Regions from separate parts of the Saccharopolyspora antiqui genome, predicted to be linked through region 2. Evidence: riboswitches for the same ligand, from Rfam matches in the RefSeq annotation. Region 2 holds a riboswitch; each other region holds the start of a gene.
What was found. A riboswitch is a leader RNA that binds a small molecule or an ion and turns the genes downstream of it on or off. The one in region 2 is predicted to bind cobalamin.

Region 1 (6,028 bases), on a different contig from region 2:
GCACAGCTGTGGTTCAGCCGCCCGCGACTTGTTCGCGTTCGGCTTCGCGCACCGGTTCCCGCCGGGTGCCGAGCACGCACGCCACGGCGCCGAGCGCGATGCCGAGCACGGCGCCGATCGACGGGATCTCGCCGAGTAGGGGCCAGGCCAGCAGCGCGGAAACTGGCGGCACGGCGCTGAACAGCGCGCTCGCCCGGCTCGCGCCGCCGACGGCGACCGCCCGCAGGTAGCACGCGGTCCCGACCACCGATCCCGCCAGGACCAGCCACAACAGCACCGCCGTGGCCTGCGCCCAGTGCGTGACGTGCCCGTGTTCGAGCAGCGCCGCCACACCGACGGCCAGCGCCGCGGCCGCCGACTGCACCGCGCCACCGGTTCGGACATCGACCCCCGCGCAGCACCGCTGCTGGTAGAGCCCACCCGCGGAAAATCCCAGAAGTCCCAGCATGGTGAGGAAAATCCCCGGATTCAGAGTTCCCTCGGCGAGCACTTGGTCGCCCAGCGTGACGACCACGGCCAGCACGCCGAGGCCGAGTCCCACCAGGCGGATCCGGCTGAGCCGCTCCCGCAGCAGACAGGCGGCGAGTGCTGCGGTGAGCACCGGGTTCATCGCGATCACCAGCGCGGTCACCGACGCCGGTACTCCGGCGCTCAGCCCGCCGTAGCAGCCGCCGAACTGCATTCCGTAGGTGAGGATCCCGGCGATCGCGGTGTGGCCGAGCAGCTTGCCGTTCGGCCAGTTGGCGCGCGAGCACAGCGCGATCACCGCGAGCACCAGTGCCGCGAGCGTCAGTCGGACCGTGGTCAGCAGGAACGGCGGTGCGGCGGCGACACCCAGTGCCCCGGTGGGGAATCCGCTCGCCCAGATGAACACGATCGGCGCTGCCAGGGACAGCGGGATCGAACGCGCGCTTTTCATGCGCCCAGACTCGTCGCCCACCACCAGCTGCGTCCAACGACGATAAGTAATCGCGATCGATTTCGAATCCTGATCGGTCTATGCTGGCGGCATGAGCGCTGTGCTGGACGTCGTCGCGCTGCGGAGCCTGGTCGCGGTGGCCGACTGCGGTGGGTTCCACCGGGCCGCCGCGGCGCTGTGCCTGACCCAGTCCGCGGTCAGCCAGCACCTGCGCAAACTGGAGCGGATGCTCGACCGGAAGTTGGTCGTCCGCGACGGTCGGCAGGCCAGGTTCACCCCCGACGGAGAGCTCCTGCTGGCCGAGGCGCGGCGCGTTCTCGACGCGCACGACGAGGCGCTGCGCCGACTCGGCGCGGAGGAGCGGCGCACGCTCGTCTTCGGCTCGACCGAGCATGCCGCGGACCGGTTCCTGCCCGAACTCGTGACCCGGCTGCGAGCCGCCCTTCCCTCGCGCGAAGTGCGGTTTCGGCTGGACCGCACCGCCCGGCTGGCGGATGCGGTCGACCGGGCCAGCATCGACATCGCGCTGCTGATCGACCGGTCCACCGGTGGGCGCAACCGGGACGCCGGTCACCTCCGGCTGGACTGGTACGCCGCACCCGACTGGGTTCCGCCGGAACCCGACGAACCGCTGCCGATGGTCGTCTTCGACGAGCCCTGCATCATGCGGCGACTCGCGGTCGACGCGGTGACCGAGCTGGGACGGCAGCCCGACCTGGTGTGCGAGGCGGCGGACCTGGCCGGTGTGCTGGCGGCCGCGCGATCCGGGCTCGGGGTGACGCTGCTGCCGTCGGCGAAGCCGCGCCTGGAAGGTCTCGTGACCCGCGACGACCTGCCACAACTCGATCCCGCCCCGCTACGCGTCCGGATCCGCCCGGGATTGCCCGCCGATCTCGCCGACCTGGCCGCGAAAACGGTCCGCGAAGTGCTCGCCGCGCAGTCGTGAGCGCGCAACCTGGTCGGAGCCGAGCCGCGCGCTCACGAGGTTGTCAGGCGGGTAGGTGGACGCGGCGGTGCAGGCGTTCGCCGATGTCTTGCGCCGCGTTGTCGAGCAGCTTGTGCGCCAGTTCGAAGAGGGCGCGGGCGATCGCGATCTCGTCGCCGATCTGAGGTACCTCCGGGTCGTCCGGGTGGCGTCGCGCGGTGCCGTGGCCGTGCAGCGCCTGACCGCCCGGAGTGGTGAAGCCGACGTCGGCGGTGGTTTTCGCGCCAGCCTCCACGACCTGCAGGTTCAACGTGATCGTGTGGGTCTCGTTCATTGGTCGCCTCCTGTACCCGTCGGCCCGCATGCCTGCAGGCCCTTCAGGTCGCCGTAGCCCAAGCATGCGCTGGCGGACAGGGCCGACGAAAGAGCCCTATTCACCCATCCGAGCAACCACCGGCCTACCCATCCGACCAGCACGATCAACACAACCAGCGCCAATCGGGTGATGAGTGAAGGGCACCTTTGACCGGCATAGTCGGTCGAAGGTGCCCTTCACCTCGCCTGATTGTTGTTGCGCGGCGGTGGGAGTTGGTGATCGGGCTCACTGGGTTTGACCATTGGTTGTGGGGCAGGGAAGGATACGGCCGCCGACAGTGCAGGAACCCGGTGCGAATCCGGGACGGTCCCGCCACTGTGACCGGGGAGTGGACCCCACCCGTTGCCACGGCTGCCAGCAGCTGGAAGGCCGGGGACCCCACGTCGATCCGGGAGTCAGGACACTGCGCGTCGGCCCCGCGCCGCGCCGCGGCGTGCGGACACCGAGCCCCTCGGGCGGGAAACCCAGGAGGTCGGAGATCCCATGTCTTGGGATGCCGAAACGGACCGGCTGCGGGCCGGTTGGGGCGCTGCGGAGCGCCGGAAAGCAGCGGTCGTGCTGGCCGCGGTCGGATTGCTGCACCTGGCGGGTTGGAGCGCTTACCTGTTGCAGCAGCACGAGTTCAGCGCGGTCGGTGGGTTGGCCGCCGCGGGCACGACGGCGTACCTGCTCGGCCTGCGCCACGGATTCGACGCCGATCACGTCGCGGTGATCGACGATGCGACCCGGCTGCTGATGCAGCGCGGTCGACGCCCGGTGTCGACGGGCCTGTGGTTCGCGCTCGGTCACGCCAGCGTCGTGCTGTTCCTCGCGATCGCGGTGGCCTTCGTCGCCGGGCCCGCCGCGCAGCAATGGGCCGAGAGCGCCGGAGTGCGGGTGTCGACGGTCGTGGATCTGATCGTGATCGCCGTGCTCGGCACGCTGGCCATGCTCAACGCGTTGGTGCTGCGCGATGCCGTGCGGTTGCTGCGCCGTGCTCGTCGTGGCGCGGTAGCGGAAGCCGAGGTCGAACTCGTCCTCGGTCGACGCGGGCTGCTCGCCCGGCTGCTGCGCGGGCGGATGCGCAGCATCGGCCGCTCCTGGCACCTGTTCGGGATCGGGCTGCTGTTCGGGCTCGGCATGCAGACGGCCACCGAGATCACCGTGCTGGCCATGGTGTCGCCGACCGAGCAGCTCTCCGCGGTCGCGGTGTTGAGCCTGCCGCTGCTGTTCGCCGCCGGAATGTGCACAGTGGACAGTGTGGACGGCATGCTGATGTCCCGCGCCTACACCTGGTCGCTGGCGCAACCGCTGCGGCGGCTGTGGGTGAACGTGACGACCACCGCGCTGACCGTCGGCCTCGCCGTCGTGGTCGCCTTCATTGTCCTCTGTGGACTGCTGGCGGAGCGCGGAGTGTCGGTCCTGGACGGGATCGCGGTGTGGGGCGAGCAGTTCGAGTTGCTCGGATACCTGACCCTGGGGCTGTTCCTGGTGGTCTGGGGCGGCGCGGCGCTGTGGTGGAAGCTCACCGCTCGGAAGGACCCGGAAGTCAGATGAACGACGGTTTCGCAACACCGCGGGCTGCCGGGGGTTTTCGCGCCGAAGATGGTACCCGCATGAGCACCAGGCGCGAAGTGCACCCGATCGAGACCGAGTCCTACCGGATCATGCGGTCCAGGGCCGATTTCGCTCGCTTCCCGCCGCTGACCAGGGCGGTCGTCGAGCGCGTCGTGCACACCACCGCCGACCCGAGCTGGACGGGCGAGATAGTCGCCGACGAAACCGCGCTGCGGACCGGCCGCGCGGCCCTGCTCGACGAGGCGCCGCTGATCACCGATGTGCGCATGGTCGCGGCCGGTATCACCGCGCGGCCCGCGGAGATCGGCCTGGATCGCGGCGGCGTCGCCGAACTCGCCGCGAAAACCGGCCTGACCCGCTCGGCGGCGGGCATCCGGATGGCGGCCGAAGAACACCCCGACGGTGCGGTGTGGGCGATCGGCAACGCCCCGACCGCGCTGGTCGAGCTGATCCGCCTCGCCGAGGCCGGTCGGCTGAACCCGGCGCTGGTCGTCGGCGTCCCGGTCGGCTTCGTCGGCGCCGTCGACGCCAAGGCCGTGCTGCGCCGCAGCGGCCTACCGGCGGTGAGCACCCTGACCGAACGTGGCGGCGCCGCCATCGCCGCCGCCGCGATCAACGCCCTGCTCTACTGGGCAGAAGCTGGAGGAAACCGGTGACCGAACCGCTGCTGGTCGTGGGCCACGGCACGGTGGACGAGAACGGGGTGGCGGAATTCCACGCGTTCCTCGACCGCCTGCGCACCCGGATGGCGGCCGCCGATGTCCACACAGCCGGTGGGTTCATCGAACTGTCCGCGCCCGCGGTCACCGAAGCGTGGGGCGAACTCGCCGCGCACGGGCACCGCCGGATGGCCGCCGTGCCGCTGGTGCTGGTCGCCGCCGGGCACGGCAAGGGCGACATCCCGGCGGCGCTGGAACGGGAAGTGCGCCGCCACCCCGGCACGTCGTTCGTGTTCGGCCGACCGCTGGGGCCGCACCCGATCCTGCTGGACCTGTTGGCCGAGCGGATCGAGGCCGTGGTGCCGCGCGCCGACTGGGCCGACACCGCGGTGGTGCTCGTCGGCCGCGGCTCCACCGACCCGGACGCCAACGCCGAAGTGTGCAAGGTCTCACGGCTCTTGCAGGAGACCTGCGGTTTCGACACGGTGGAGACCGCATTCATCTCCCTGGCACCGCCGGAGGTTTCCGGCGGGCTGGAACGTGCTCGCAAACTCGGGGCGAAGCGGATCGTGGTCGCCCCGTACTTCCTGTTCGACGGCGTGCTGCCGCAGCGCGTGGTCGCCCAGGCCCGCGAGTACGCGAGCTCCGCACCGGACATCGACGTCCGCGTCGCCGGATACTTGGGAGACTGCGATGCCCTGGTCGACCTCGTCGTGGAGCGCTACCACGAGGCCCTGCACGGCGACATCCGGATGAACTGCGACACCTGCGCGTACCGGGTGCTGCTGCCGGGTTTCGAGGACAAACTGGGCGCACCGCAGACACCGCACCACCACCCCGACGATCCGACCGGACACGGACACGGACACGCACATGGCCACTCAATCCGATAAGCACTACCTCGCCGGACTTGACCTCACCGGGCGCCGGGTCGTCGTGGTCGGCGCGGGCACCGTCGCGCAGCGGCGGCTACCGCGGTTGATCAGCGCTGGCGCGGCGGTGGAGGTCATCGCACCGGCGGCGACCCCCGCCGTGGAGGCGCTGGCCGACACCGGGGAGATCGCCTGGAGCCGACGCGGGTACCGCGACGGCGACCTGGACGGAGCCTGGTACGCGATAGCGGCCACCTCGGACGCTGCGGTGAACGCCGCGGTCGGAGCGGAAGCGCTGCGGCGCCGGGTGTTCTGCGTGCGATCCAACCACGCGATCGAGGGCAGCGCGGTGACGCCCGCGGTGGCCGAGCACGACGGACTGCTGCTCGGAGTGCTCGCGGGCGGCAAGCCGCGCCGCAGCGCCGCGGTCCGGGACGCGCTGCTGGAGGCGTTGCAGTCCGGTGTGGTCGACGAGCACGCGGAGCCACCGGCGCCGGGGGTGGCGTTGATCGGTGGCGGGCCCGGTGCGCCGGATCTGATCACGGTGCGCGGGCGCCGTCTGCTGGCCAAGGCGGACATGGTGATCACCGATCACCTGGCGCCCCGCGAGTTGCTGGAGGAGTTGGGGCCGCACGTCGAGGTCGTGGACGCCTCCAAGATCCCCTACGGGCGGGCGGCCAACCAGGAGGTCATCAACCGCACGCTGATCGACAACGTGCG
Region 2 (6,028 bases):
AGCGACGGCCTTCAACAACGTCGACTTGCCCGACCCGTTCGGCCCGATGATGCCCAACCAACCACCGGTGTCCACTGTGGTCGAAACGTCGAAAATCACGTTGCTGCGCCGATATCCGGCGGACAGCTCATGCACCTCCAACACGCTCACGCCAGTTCCGCCGCTCCGCGATTCACAGTGGTGGTCGCGTCCGGCTCAATCTCGCGTTTCGCGGTTTCTTGTGGCTGGCTTGCGTCACGGTCCCCTGAGGTGCGGTTGAGGAGAGCTGGGGTTGACACAGGGCTACTCATGCGCGCCTCCGGTGCAGCAGGATCGCGAAGAACGGGGCGCCGGTGAACGCCGTGATGACGCCGATCGGGATTTCGGCCGGGGCCAGCAGGGTCCGGGCCAGCATGTCCGCGATGACCAGGAACGCGCCGCCGAACAGCAGCGACAGCGGCACGATGATCCGGAAGCTGCCGCCGACCGCCAGCCGCACCAGGTGCGGCACCACCAGGCCGACGAACCCGATCAGCCCGGCGACCGACACCGCCGCCGCGGTGGCCAGCGATGCGGCGATCAGCACCAGTGCCCGCACCCGCCCCGGGTGCACGCCGAGCGCGGCGGCTTCCTCGTCGCCGGTGCCCAGCAGGTCCAGCAGCCGCGCGCAGGTCCACAGCACGGCCGCCGAGATCGCCAGGTACGGCAGCAGGACCAGCACTTCGCGCCAGCCGGTGGTGGTCAGCCGCCCCAAGATCCACATGTAGACCTGCTCCAGCGTCTCCACCCGCAGTTGCTGGACGAACGTCTGCCCGGCGGTGAGGAACGCGCCGACCGCCACCCCGGCCAGCACCAGCGTCGCGGTGTCCCGGCCCGCGGAGCGGCCGACCAGCCAGGTCAGTCCCACCCCGCCGAGCGCCCCGGCGAACGCCGCGAGCTGCACCGGCACGGGCGCCCCGGTCTGCGTCGAGCCGCTGATCACCAGGGTTGCGGCCAGTCCGGCGCCAGCGGCCGACCCCAGCAGGTAGGGATCGGCCAGCGGGTTGCGGAACACCCCCTGGAACGCCGCGCCGGAGACGGCCAGCGCGGCGCCGACGAGCACACCGAGCACCACCCTCGGCATCCGCAACTGCCACAGGATCGCCGCCTCCCGCTCGGAAAGCGGCGAGACACCGCCGGTGAGCTGCGCGACGATCTCCCCGAGTACCCGCTGCCAACCGAGCTCGGCAGCCCCGAGCAGCACCGACACCAGGACGCTCACCAGCAGCACGGCCACCCCGATCAGCAGGTGGCGGGGGCGCAGCTTGGTCTGCTTCAACGCCGCACGGGCCGGGCGGAGCTCGGCGGTCACCCCTGCTGCGCCTTGGCGACCCCGGCACCGATGGCCCGCACCAGGTCGACCACCCGCGGTCCCCAGCGGCCGGCGACGTCGTCGTCGAGTTCGATGATGTGGCCGCGACGCACCGCGTCGAGGGTGTCCCAGCCCGGTCGGGCCGCCACCGCCGCCGCGTTGACCTGGCAGCACTTCGCGTCCGCCACGAAGATCAGGTTCGGGTTGGCCTGCACGATGTGCTCGCCGGAGAGCTGCGGGAACTTCCCGCCGGCCGGATCGGCGATGTTGGCCAGCCCGAACAGCCCGTAGACGTTGCCGACGAAGCTCTGCGAGGTCGCGCTGTAGTAGTCGGGGCTGACCTCGTGGTAGTAGCTCAGCGGCTGCGGCGGTTTGGGCGTGCTGCGGACGATCTCGTCGACGTCCGACCGCATCCGGTCCACCAGTTGCGCGGCCTGCTTGGTGTGCCCGGTGGCTTGGCCGAGCACCTCGATCTGCCGGTACGCGTCGTCCAGCGTCGCCGCCGACGGGGTGAGCAGCGTCGGCACGTTGACCGTCTTCAGCCCATCGGCCAGCTGTGCGGCGTTGTCCGGTGCGATGACCAGGTCAGGAGTGCGCGCCCCGACGGTGGCGGCGTCCGCGGTGAGGCCGGAGAGGTCGGTGCGCGGCGCCTGCGGCGGGAAGTTGGAGAACTCGTCCACCGCGACGACCTGGTCCCCGGCGCCGATCGCGTACAGCGTCTCGGTGGCGGTTGGGGACAGCGAGACGATTCGCTTCGGTTGTTGCGCCAGTGTCACGGGAGGTTGACCGGGCAGTTCGACCTTGACCGGGAACGCCGAGGCCGGGTCCTCGGCCGGTGCTGTTGATTCGGAACGGGGGCGGGTGGCGCACGCGGTCACCCCGGCGAGCAGGGCCAGCGTGGCGAGCAGCAGCGCGGCGAGTCGGCGGAACCCGGTCATGTCTTCCCTACGTTCGGCCGGTGCGGTGGGCGCGGCCGAGCGGCCGACGCCGCACCCCTGCACCGGGAGTGGCGGACATCGACGCCACGCGCGAAGGCGACCTGGCTCGTGCCCGGCGGACCGGGCCATCGCAGTTGCGGCACAGCACCGGATTCGCACCGGTTTCGCTTGGCGCTGGCGTCCCGCGAGCACCCTGTCGCGGGTACTCTGAGCTGGAAAGATATCAGGAGAAGATCTCCCGCCCACGCCGCCGCGGGGTGTCTTGCGGCACGAGGGCTATACCGACCGCGACCCAGCGGTTAAATTTGACAGCGGACCGTGTCCAGCGGCGTGCGGTCGTCGGCGTGAAGAGTGCGCGTGAACAGGGAAGTGCGTTGTGCTCAACCGCGCTTCGGCGGCAGGCAGGCGGTGCTGACCGCATTCCGCCACGCACGCGGCACGACCACCCGAGGAGAACCGACCCACCACCGTCTCTAACCCATGCGAGTGCGTTACAACAAGATGGTCAGCATCACTCCCAGGGTGCTGCTTCTGGGTATCGCGGCTGTTAAAGTTCCCTGAACAACTCCGGTCGCAGCGAGCGGGCAGTCGCGCCCGAAAACTTCTGTCGAGTAACCGGAAGTCACCTGCGGGCCAGCGTCGTCCCGTGCCCAGAAGTCGTGAAGTCAGGTCGCCGAAATCGACCGACGGCTTCCAGCACGAGAAATGACGAGGGAGGTCTGCGCAGTGGTCTTCTCTGCTGTCCCGGCGGCCCAGGGGTTGTACGACCCGGCCGCGGAGCAGGATTCCTGCGGTGTCGCGATGGTCGCCGACATCCGCGGACGTCGTTCCCACGGCATCGTCGCCGACGCCCTGACGGCGTTGGCGAACCTGGAGCACCGGGGTGCGGCCGGTGCCGAGCCGACCAGCGGTGACGGTGCGGGCATCCTGATCCAGTTGCCCGACGAGCTGCTGCGTGCCGAAGCGGGCATCGGGTTGCCGACGCCGGATGCGGCCGGACGCAGCCGCTACGCGGCCGGGATGGCGTTCCTGCCCGCCGACGCCGAGCAGCGGCGCCGGGCGGTGGAGCTGGTGGAGCGGGTCGCCGCCGAGGAGAACCTGCGCGTGCTGGGCTGGCGCGATGTGCCGATCGCGCCGGAGAAGGCGGGCGTGGGCACCACCGCGTTGAAGTGCATGCCGCACTTCGCGATCCTGCTGGTCGCCGGGCACGGCGGCGAGGCCGGTATCGAGCTGGACCGGTTGGCGTTCTGCCTCCGCAAGCGCGCCGAGAAGGTGGCCGCGCAGCAGGGCATTGAGCTGTACTTCGCATCGCTTTCCAGCCGAACCCTGGTCTACAAGGGCATGTTGACCACCCAGCAGCTGCCCGCGTTCTTCCCCGACCTCGGCGATCAGCGGCTGGTCAGCGCGATCGCGTTGGTGCACAGCCGGTTCTCCACCAACACGTTCCCGTCGTGGCCGCTGGCGCACCCGTTCCGCTTCGTGGCGCACAACGGTGAGATCAACACGATTCGCGGCAACCGCAACCGGATGCGGGCCCGCGAGGCGCTGCTGACATCCGACCTGATCTCCGGCGATCTCGCCCGGCTGTACCCGATCTGCACCGACGGCGGCTCGGACTCCGCTTCCTTCGACGAGGTGCTGGAGCTGCTGCACCTGGGCGGCCGGAGCCTGCCGCACGCGGTGCTGATGATGGTCCCGGAGGCGTGGGAGAACCACGCCGAGATGGACCCCAAGCGCAAGGCGTTCTACCAGTTCCACGCCAGCCTGATGGAGCCGTGGGACGGCCCGGCCTGCGTCACCTTCACCGACGGCACGCTGGTCGGCGCGGTGCTGGATCGCAACGGGCTGCGCCCGGCCCGCTGGTGGCAGACCGCCGACGACCGGGTGGTGCTGGCCAGCGAGACCGGCGTGCTCAACCTCAAACCGGAAGAGGTGGTGGCCAAGGGCCGCCTGCAGCCGGGCCGGATGTTCCTGATCGACACGGCGCAGGGCCGCATCGTCGACGACGAGGAGATCAAGTCCGACCTCGCCGAGGGCAACGCCTACGACGAGTGGCTGCACGCCGGGCTGCTCAACATCGACGAAATGCCGGACCGCGAGCACGTGGTGCAGAGCCACGAGTCGGTGGTGCGCCGCCAGTTGACGTTCGGCTACACCGAGGAGGAGCTCAGCCTGCTGCTGGCGCCGATGGCCACCGGTGGCGGCGAGCCGCTGGGGTCGATGGGCTCGGACACCCCGCCGGCGCCGCTGTCGCAGCGCTCCCGGATGCTCTACGACTACTTCGTGCAGCAGTTCGCGCAGGTCACCAACCCGCCGCTGGATGCGATCCGGGAAGAGATCGTCACCTCGGTGGCGCGCATCATGGGCCCGGAGCAGAACCTGCTGGAGCCCTCGGCGGTGTCCTGTCGGCACATCGTGCTGCCCAACCCCGTGATCGACAACGACGAGCTGGCCAAGCTCATCCACGTCAACGACGACGGCGACCTGCCGGGGTTCGCCTCCGCGGTGCTGTCCGGTCTGTACGAAGTGGACGGTGGCGGCGAGGCGCTGGCGGCGGCCATCGAGCGGGTCCGCCAGGAGGCTTCCGAGGCGATCGACGCCGGGGCGCGCGTGCTGGTGCTCTCCGATCGCGACTCGGACCACCAGCTGGCACCGATCCCGTCGCTGCTGCTGGTCTCGGCGGTCCACCAGCACCTGGTGCGGACCAAGGAGCGGTTGCGCGTCGCGCTGGTGGTGGAAAGCGGCGATGCCCGCGAGGTGCACCACGTGGCCGCGCTGCTCGGCTACGGCGCCGCGGCGGTCAACCCGTACCTGGCGTTCGAGACCATCGAGGACATGATCACCACCGGGCAGATCACCGGTACCCGGACGAAGGTGGCGATCCGCAGCTACGTGCAGGCGCTGGTCAAGGGCGTGCTGAAGGTGATGTCCAAGATGGGCATCTCCACCGTCGGCGCCTACACCGCCGCGCAGGTCTTCGAGGCCGTCGGGCTCTCCGAGCAGCTCGTCGACGAGTACTTCGAAGGCACCACCTCGAAGCTCGGCGGTGTCGGGCTGGACGTGCTGGCCGAGGAGGTCGCGCAGCGGCACCGCCGCGCCTACCCGGACAACCCGACCGACCGGGTGCACCGCAAGCTGGAGATCGGCGGCGACTACGTCTACCGGCGCGAGGGCGAGTTGCACCTGTTCACACCGGAGACGGTGTTCCTGCTGCAGCACGCCACCAAGACCGGCAGGTACGACGTGTTCCGCAAGTACACCGCGGAATGCGACCGGCTTTCCACCGAGGGCGGCACGCTGCGCGGTCTGTTCAAATTGGACAGTGGCCGGGCGCCGATCGACATCGACGAGGTCGAGCCGATCTCGGAGATCATGAAGCGGTTCTCCACCGGCGCGATGAGCTACGGCGCGATCTCCGCGGAGGCGCACGAGACGCTGGCGATCGCGATGAACCGGATCGGCGGCAAGTCGAACTCCGGGGAGGGCGGCGAGGACGTCGACCGGCTCTACGACCCGCAGCGCCGCTCGGCGGTCAAGCAGGTCGCCAGCGGCCGCTTCGGCGTCACCAGCGAGTACCTGGTCAACGCCAGCGACATCCAGATCAAGATGGCGCAGGGCGCCAAGCCGGGTGAAGGCGGTCAGCTGCCCGCGCACAAGGTGTACCCGTGGATCGCCAAGACCCGGCACTCCACGCCGGGGGTGGGGCTGATCTCCCCGCCGCCGCACCACGACATCTACTCGATCGAAGACCTGGCGCAGC
Region 3 (6,028 bases), on a different contig from region 2:
GGTCTCCACCCCGATGCCCAGCAGCGAGGTCTCCTCGGCCAGCCAGCGCGCGCACTCCGGCGAGATGCCCGGGGTGTGGGAGCCGTTCTCGTCGGCGTTGAGGAACGCGTCCTGGTCACCGCTGCGGGCGTCCCAGCCGGTGCGCAGCAGCAACCAACCATCGGCGGGCAGCGGGCCGTGGGTCTGCTCCCAGTCGCGGATGTGGTCGATCTCCAGCAGGAAGTCGGGATCTTCGGCGACCTGCGCGGCGAAGTCCAGGACCACCGCCGGTCCGACGAGTTGGCGCGGCGGCACCGAGGAGATGTCCAGCCCGTCGCGTCCGGTGATCCAGTGCACCGGCGCGTCGAAGTGGGTGCCGGTGTGCTCGCCGGTGTGGATGTTGTTCCAGTACCAGGCGGGTCCGCGGTCGTCGAACCGGCTGATCTCCTCCAACTGGAAGCCGATGGTGTTCGCGAACGGCTCCGGCAGTTGCAGCACGGGAACTTCGGGGGTCAGGCGCGCGGTGAGGTCGATGACGCTGATGCGCCCGGACGTCAGAGCCCGCAGGAGTTCGGTGAGGACGGCCACCTTGATGCCTCCCAGATCCGGATAGCGGAAACGTGCGGATCCTACTTGGCCCTCGTGGGTCTGCCAACGCGCGGCGATTTCGGCTTCACAGCGCCAGATCCGGCGACACCAATGTGGATGTCCGGGTCGGGCGGTCCAGCCGCTGTTATCGTGCTCACGTGACGACGGACATCGTGGCGGACGACGCGGTGCTGGGCGAGCTGACCGGTCGCGGCATGCAGCCCCGGCAGCTGATCGTGACCGTCTACGGTCTGTACGCGCGGGAATCCGGCGGGTGGCTGTCGGTGGCGTCGCTGGTCCGGCTGCTGGCCGATCTCGGGGTGGACGAGCCAGCGGTCCGCTCGTCGATTTCGCGGCTGAAGCGGCGCGGCATCCTGCTGGCCGAGCGGCGCGGCGGCGCGGCCGGGTACGAATTGTCCGGTGCGGCGCTGGAGATCCTGCGGGAAGGCGACGAGCGGATCTTCCGCCGGGAGCGCGCCACGCTGGCCGACGGCTGGGTGCTGGCGGTGTTCTCGGTGCCCGAATCCGAGCGGCAGAAGCGGCACGTGCTGCGCACCCAGCTGACCCGGCTCGGCTTCGGCACCGCCGCGCCAGGCGTGTGGATCGCACCGGCGAACCTGCGGGACGCGGCGTCCAGCGTCCTGCGGCGCTACGGGCTGGACGGCTACGCCGATCTGTTCCACGCGGAGCATCTGGCTTTCGGTGAGCTGCGGACGAAGGTGTCGCAGTGGTGGGATCTCGACCAGCTGCAGGCGCTCTACGGCGAGTTCATCGGGGTGTACCGGCCGGTCGCGCAGCGGTGGCGGCGCCGCCGCGCCCCGCGCGGGCCGGAGGCCTTCGCCGACTACGTGCGGGTGCTGACCGACTGGCGACGGCTGCCCTACCTGGATCCCGGTCTGCCCGTCGAGCTGCTGCCCGAGGACTGGAACGGGACGGTGGCCGCGGAGCTGTTCTTCACCCTCAAGTCGTGGCTGGAGCAGCAGGCCCACGACCACGTCAGAGGTCGTGGGTGAGAATTCCGGTTCGCATGGGCGTTTTGATCTCTGTTCTTAAAGTGGCGTCAGCCGCTTAGCCCGCCTAGGGCACTTGCACCGCCGCGGGTTCTCAGACTCTGCCCACTGGCGTTCTCTGGGAGGCCTGCCTCGACGTGGTGTATTGGCATACATGATGTCGGGGATCCCGCAGTCGAGAAGGCGTCTGAGGGCCTGTCTTCGGACTCGTTTTGCTTCGTGGTGCGGGTGGCAGACCTGGCGATTTCGCGCGAAATCGCCACCCGCCCCGCGTGGGAGACGGCGATTTCGCGCGAAATCGTCCACCTCACCCGAGGTGGACGGCCCGACACGACCACTTCAAAAACAAGAACAAAGACAGCTGCTCAACGCGCGCTGGTGATGACCTCGATCGGGCGGGCGCGCCAGACGTCCCAGTCGGCGGCGATGGCGCTGGCGGCCTGCAGCAGCAGCGGCAGGTGGTGGTCGACCAGGGTGTCCATTGTGGTCTCCGCGGCGTGCGCGTTGACGTTCACCGCCGCGACGACCCGACCGCCGCCGTCGCGGATCGGGGCGGCGATCGAGCGGATTCCGGGCGCCAGCTGCTCATCGGTGGCGGCCCAGCCCTTGGCGCGCACGTCGCGCAGCGCCGCCGCGAACTCGGCGCGCTCGGGCTGCCACCTCGGGGTGATCCCGGACCGGCTGGGAACGCCGAGCACGCCGTCCAGTTCGGTGCTCGACAGATCGGCGAGCAGGACCTTGCCGAGCGAGGTCGGCGGCGCGGGGAAGCGGGTGCCGATCGTCACCGCCAGGGTCACCAGCTTCGGCACGGCCACCCGCGCCACGTACACGATGTCGGACCCGTCGAGCTGGGCGATCGAACACGACTCGTGCGTGCGTTCCACGAGTTGCCTGAGATGCGGCCTGCCCAATTCCCACAGGTTGCTGGTGCCGATGTAGGCCATGCCGAGTTCCAGCACCCGGGGCGTGAGGGTGAAGCCCGCGTCGGTGATGCGCACGTACCCCAGCTGTTCGAGGGTGATGAGGATCCGGCGCGCCGTGGGCCGGGCCAGGTCCGCGGCCGCGGCGACTTCGGACAACGACATCGTCGGTTGTCCTGGCCGGAAGCAGCGGAGGACGTCGAGTCCCCTGGCCAGGGCCTCGATGAACTCGGGGTTGCCGTCACGACGCATGACCGCAGGTTATCGCCTCCCGATCTCGCCGCGGCAGCGACGGCCTTGCCACGAACGGATCCGTTCGGCCAGGATGGCCGTACCACGGACGGATGTCCGCAAGGAGGAAGGTCTGCCATGGCGTTCGTCAACGAGGACAACATCACGGAGTTGGCCCTCCGGCGATGGGGCACCGCGCACTCACCGCGGCTGGCGCAGTTGATGACCGCGCTGGTGCGGCACATCCACGAATTCGCCCGCGAGGTCGAGCTCACCGACGACGAGTGGCTGGCCGCCATCGAATGGCTCACCGCCACCGGGCAGCTCAGCGACGAAAAGCGGCAGGAATTCATCCTCGCCTCCGATGTCATCGGGCTCAGCATGCTCGTCGTCCAGCTGAACAACCGCTTCTCGCCGACGGCGACCCCGGCCACCGTGCTCGGCCCGTTCCACATCGACGGCTCGCCGCCGGTGCCCTTCGGCCACGACATGTCCGATGGCCTGCCGGGCAAACCGCTGTTCATCACCGGCAAGGTCACCGACACCGGCGGAAAACCCATGCCGTCCGCGGTTCTGGACGTCTGGCAGGCCGATTCCGATGGCTACTACGAGTCCCAGATCGCCGAGATCGACGAAGCCCGGCTGCGCGCCAAGTACCAGACGCGCGAGGACGGCACGTACTGCATCCGCACCGTGGCGCCGCTGGGGTACTCGATTCCGATGGACGGCCCGGTCGGCGATCTGATCAAGAAGACCGACATCAGCCACTTCCGCCCGGCACACGTCCACTTCCTCATCGACGAGCCCGGCCACCACAAGCTGATCACCCACCTGTTCCAGGACGGCGTCGAATACCTCGACACCGACGTGGTCTTCGGCACCAAGGACGCGCTCGTGGTCGAGTTCGTCGAGCGGCCAGCGGGCCCGACACCCGACGGGGGCCAGCTCGACCAGCCCTACCTGCACGCCACCTACGACTTCGTCCTCGAACCGACCACCGACTGATCGCCGGTCGAACCACTGCCGCGAGCACCGCACCCACCCGGCTCGCAGGGCGCGTGCTGCGGGCCCTTGCCAACGGCTTGCCAGCCGGTAGTCTCCGAGGTGCTGGTGGTTCGGCTATCCACGGGATGTGACCGCGGGTGGCCGAGGCAAGAGGGAACCCGGTGCGAATCCGGGACTGCCCCGCAGCGGTGAGTGGGAACGACCGCCGTCCCCGGTCGCAGCAGACCGGGATTAGCACTGGGCACGTGTGCCTGGGAAGCGACGGCCAGTAGGAACGCCCGGCACGGACCGGGAGGAGCCCGCGAGTCCGAAGACCTGCCGCCGGTGCGCGCACCCGGTGGTGCGCGCTGATCCGAGGTCTCGCGGGAAGACCTGGCGGATGGTCAGCTCGTGGTCGCCGCGCTGGCTGGTTTCGCCTGTCTCCCGTCGGACCTCGGCGCATCTGTCGTCGAGCTCGCGAGGAGAGGGCGTTGACCAGCAAGATCGGATCTACCGTACTCGGCTACCCCCGGATCGGCCCCAACCGGGAACTCAAGCGCGCGTTGGAGAGCTACTGGTCGTCGCGCAGCAGCGCGGCGGAACTGCGCGAGGTCGCCCGTCGACTGCGCGTCGACACGTGGCGGTCGCTGCGGGACGCGGGGCTGGATTCGGTGCCCGGCAACACGTTCTCGTTCTACGACCACGTGCTGGACGCGGCGGTCACCTTCGGCGCGATCCCGGCGCGCTACACCGACCTGGGACTCAGCTCGCTGGACACCTACTTCGCCATGGCGCGCGGGGTGGAGTCCACGCCGCCGCTGGAGATGACGAAGTGGTTCGACACCAACTACCACTACCTGGTGCCCGAGATCGGTCCGGACACGCGGTTCTCGCTGGCCGACCGGACTGCGCTGGAGCAGTACCGGGAGGCGGCCGAGCACGGCGTGACCACCCGGCCGGTGCTGGTGGGTCCGCTTACGTTGCTGCTGCTGTCCAAGTCGGCGGCCGGGGCCGCCGAGTCGTTCCGGCCGCTGGACAAGCTCACCGAGCTCCTCGACGTCTACGCGGAGCTGCTGGGCGAGCTGCGCCGCGAAGGCGTGGCCTGGGTGCAGCTCGACGAACCCGCGTTCGCCGCCGACCGCTCGCCTGCCGAGCTGGCCGCGCTGCGCGCCGCCTACCGTCGCCTCGGTGACCTGCCCGAGCGCCCGAACCTGCTGGTCGCCGGTTATTTCGGTGATCTCGGCGAGGCGCTGGAAGTGCTGGCGTCCTGCCCGGTCGAGGCGCTCGGTGTCGACCTGGTGGCCGGGAGCTCCACGGCGGACGCGCTGTCACCGGTTCGCGGGCTGCGGGACAAGACGCTGGTGGCCGGGCTGGTCGATGGGCGCAACATCTGGCGCACCGATCTGGACAAGGCACTCGCGACGGCCGCCACGCTGCTGGGGGCGGCCGGTGAGCTGGCCGTGAGCACCTCCTGCTCGCTGCTGCACGTGCCCCACGACGTGGCGGCGGAGGCGAACATCGACCCGCAGGTCAAGTCGTGGCTGGCGTTCGCCGAGCAGAAGGTCCGCGAAGTCGTCGTGCTCGGCCGCGCGTTGCGCGAGGGCCGCGACGCGGTGGCCGAGGAGCTGGCCGCGGCGCGCGCCGCGGTTGCCGACCGGGCGACTGCCGATCGGGTGCACAACCATCGCGTCCGGGCCCGGCTGCAGGCGTTGCGGCCGACGGCCACGCAGCGCGAGCCGTACGCCGAAAGGCGCGCAGCCCAGCGGAAATCCCTGCGCCTGCCGCCGCTGCCGACCACGACGATCGGATCCTTCCCGCAGACCGCGGACGTTCGCAAGGCGCGTGCCGCGCTGCGCTCCGGCCGCCTCGACCGGGCCACCTACCAGCAGCGGATGCGGGACGAGATCGAGCGGGTCATCCGCCTGCAGGAAGAACTCGGACTCGACCTGCTGGTGCACGGCGAGCCCGAACGCAACGACATGGTGCAGTACTTCGCCGAAAACCTGGACGGTTTCGCCAGCACCGACAACGGTTGGGTGCAGTCCTACGGGTCGCGGTGCGTGCGCCCACCGATCCTGTTCGGCGATGTCTCCCGGCCGAAGGCGATCACGGTCGAGTGGGCGACCTTCGCCCAGCGGCTGACCGAGAAGCCGGTCAAGGGCATGCTCACCGGACCGGTCACGATCCTGGCGTGGTCGTTCGTCCGCGACGACCAGGCCCTCGCCGAAACCGCCAAGCAGGTGGCGCTGGCCATCCGGGACGAGGTGAGCGATCTGGAGACCGCTGGTATCCGGGTCATCCAGGTCGATGAACCGG

Region 1: linked by a shared signal. The riboswitch ahead of ACTWQN_RS20200 (HoxN/HupN/NixA family nickel/cobalt transporter) and the one ahead of ACTWQN_RS30520 (ABC transporter substrate-binding protein) in region 2 are both predicted to bind cobalamin.
Region 3: linked by a shared signal. The riboswitch ahead of metE (5-methyltetrahydropteroyltriglutamate--homocysteine S-methyltransferase) and the one ahead of ACTWQN_RS30520 (ABC transporter substrate-binding protein) in region 2 are both predicted to bind cobalamin.

The regions. Positions count from the first base shown of each region.
Region 1 is NZ_JBQQBO010000012.1:141,121-147,148, reverse strand. Features, by position in the region: gene ACTWQN_RS20215 (DMT family transporter) at 14-919, opposite strand; gene ACTWQN_RS20210 (LysR family transcriptional regulator) at 1,011-1,865, shown strand; gene ACTWQN_RS20205 (DUF1876 domain-containing protein) at 1,909-2,178, opposite strand; cobalamin riboswitch at 2,501-2,626, shown strand; gene ACTWQN_RS20200 (HoxN/HupN/NixA family nickel/cobalt transporter) at 2,704-3,756, shown strand; gene ACTWQN_RS20195 (precorrin-8X methylmutase) at 3,816-4,433, shown strand; gene ACTWQN_RS20190 (sirohydrochlorin chelatase) at 4,430-5,329, shown strand; gene cobA (uroporphyrinogen-III C-methyltransferase) at 5,310-6,028, shown strand, end outside.
Region 2 is NZ_JBQQBO010000025.1:70,810-76,837, reverse strand. Features, by position in the region: gene ACTWQN_RS30530 (ABC transporter ATP-binding protein) at 1-150, opposite strand, end outside; gene ACTWQN_RS30525 (FecCD family ABC transporter permease) at 287-1,330, opposite strand; gene ACTWQN_RS30520 (ABC transporter substrate-binding protein) at 1,327-2,268, opposite strand; cobalamin riboswitch at 2,347-2,479, opposite strand; gene gltB (glutamate synthase large subunit) at 2,995-6,028, shown strand, end outside.
Region 3 is NZ_JBQQBO010000004.1:296,565-302,592, reverse strand. Features, by position in the region: gene ACTWQN_RS10265 (cyclase family protein) at 1-567, opposite strand, end outside; gene ACTWQN_RS10260 (PaaX family transcriptional regulator) at 783-1,580, shown strand; gene ACTWQN_RS10255 (IclR family transcriptional regulator domain-containing protein) at 1,943-2,749, opposite strand; gene ACTWQN_RS10250 (dioxygenase family protein) at 2,867-3,733, shown strand; cobalamin riboswitch at 3,823-4,070, shown strand; gene metE (5-methyltetrahydropteroyltriglutamate--homocysteine S-methyltransferase) at 4,204-6,028, shown strand, end outside.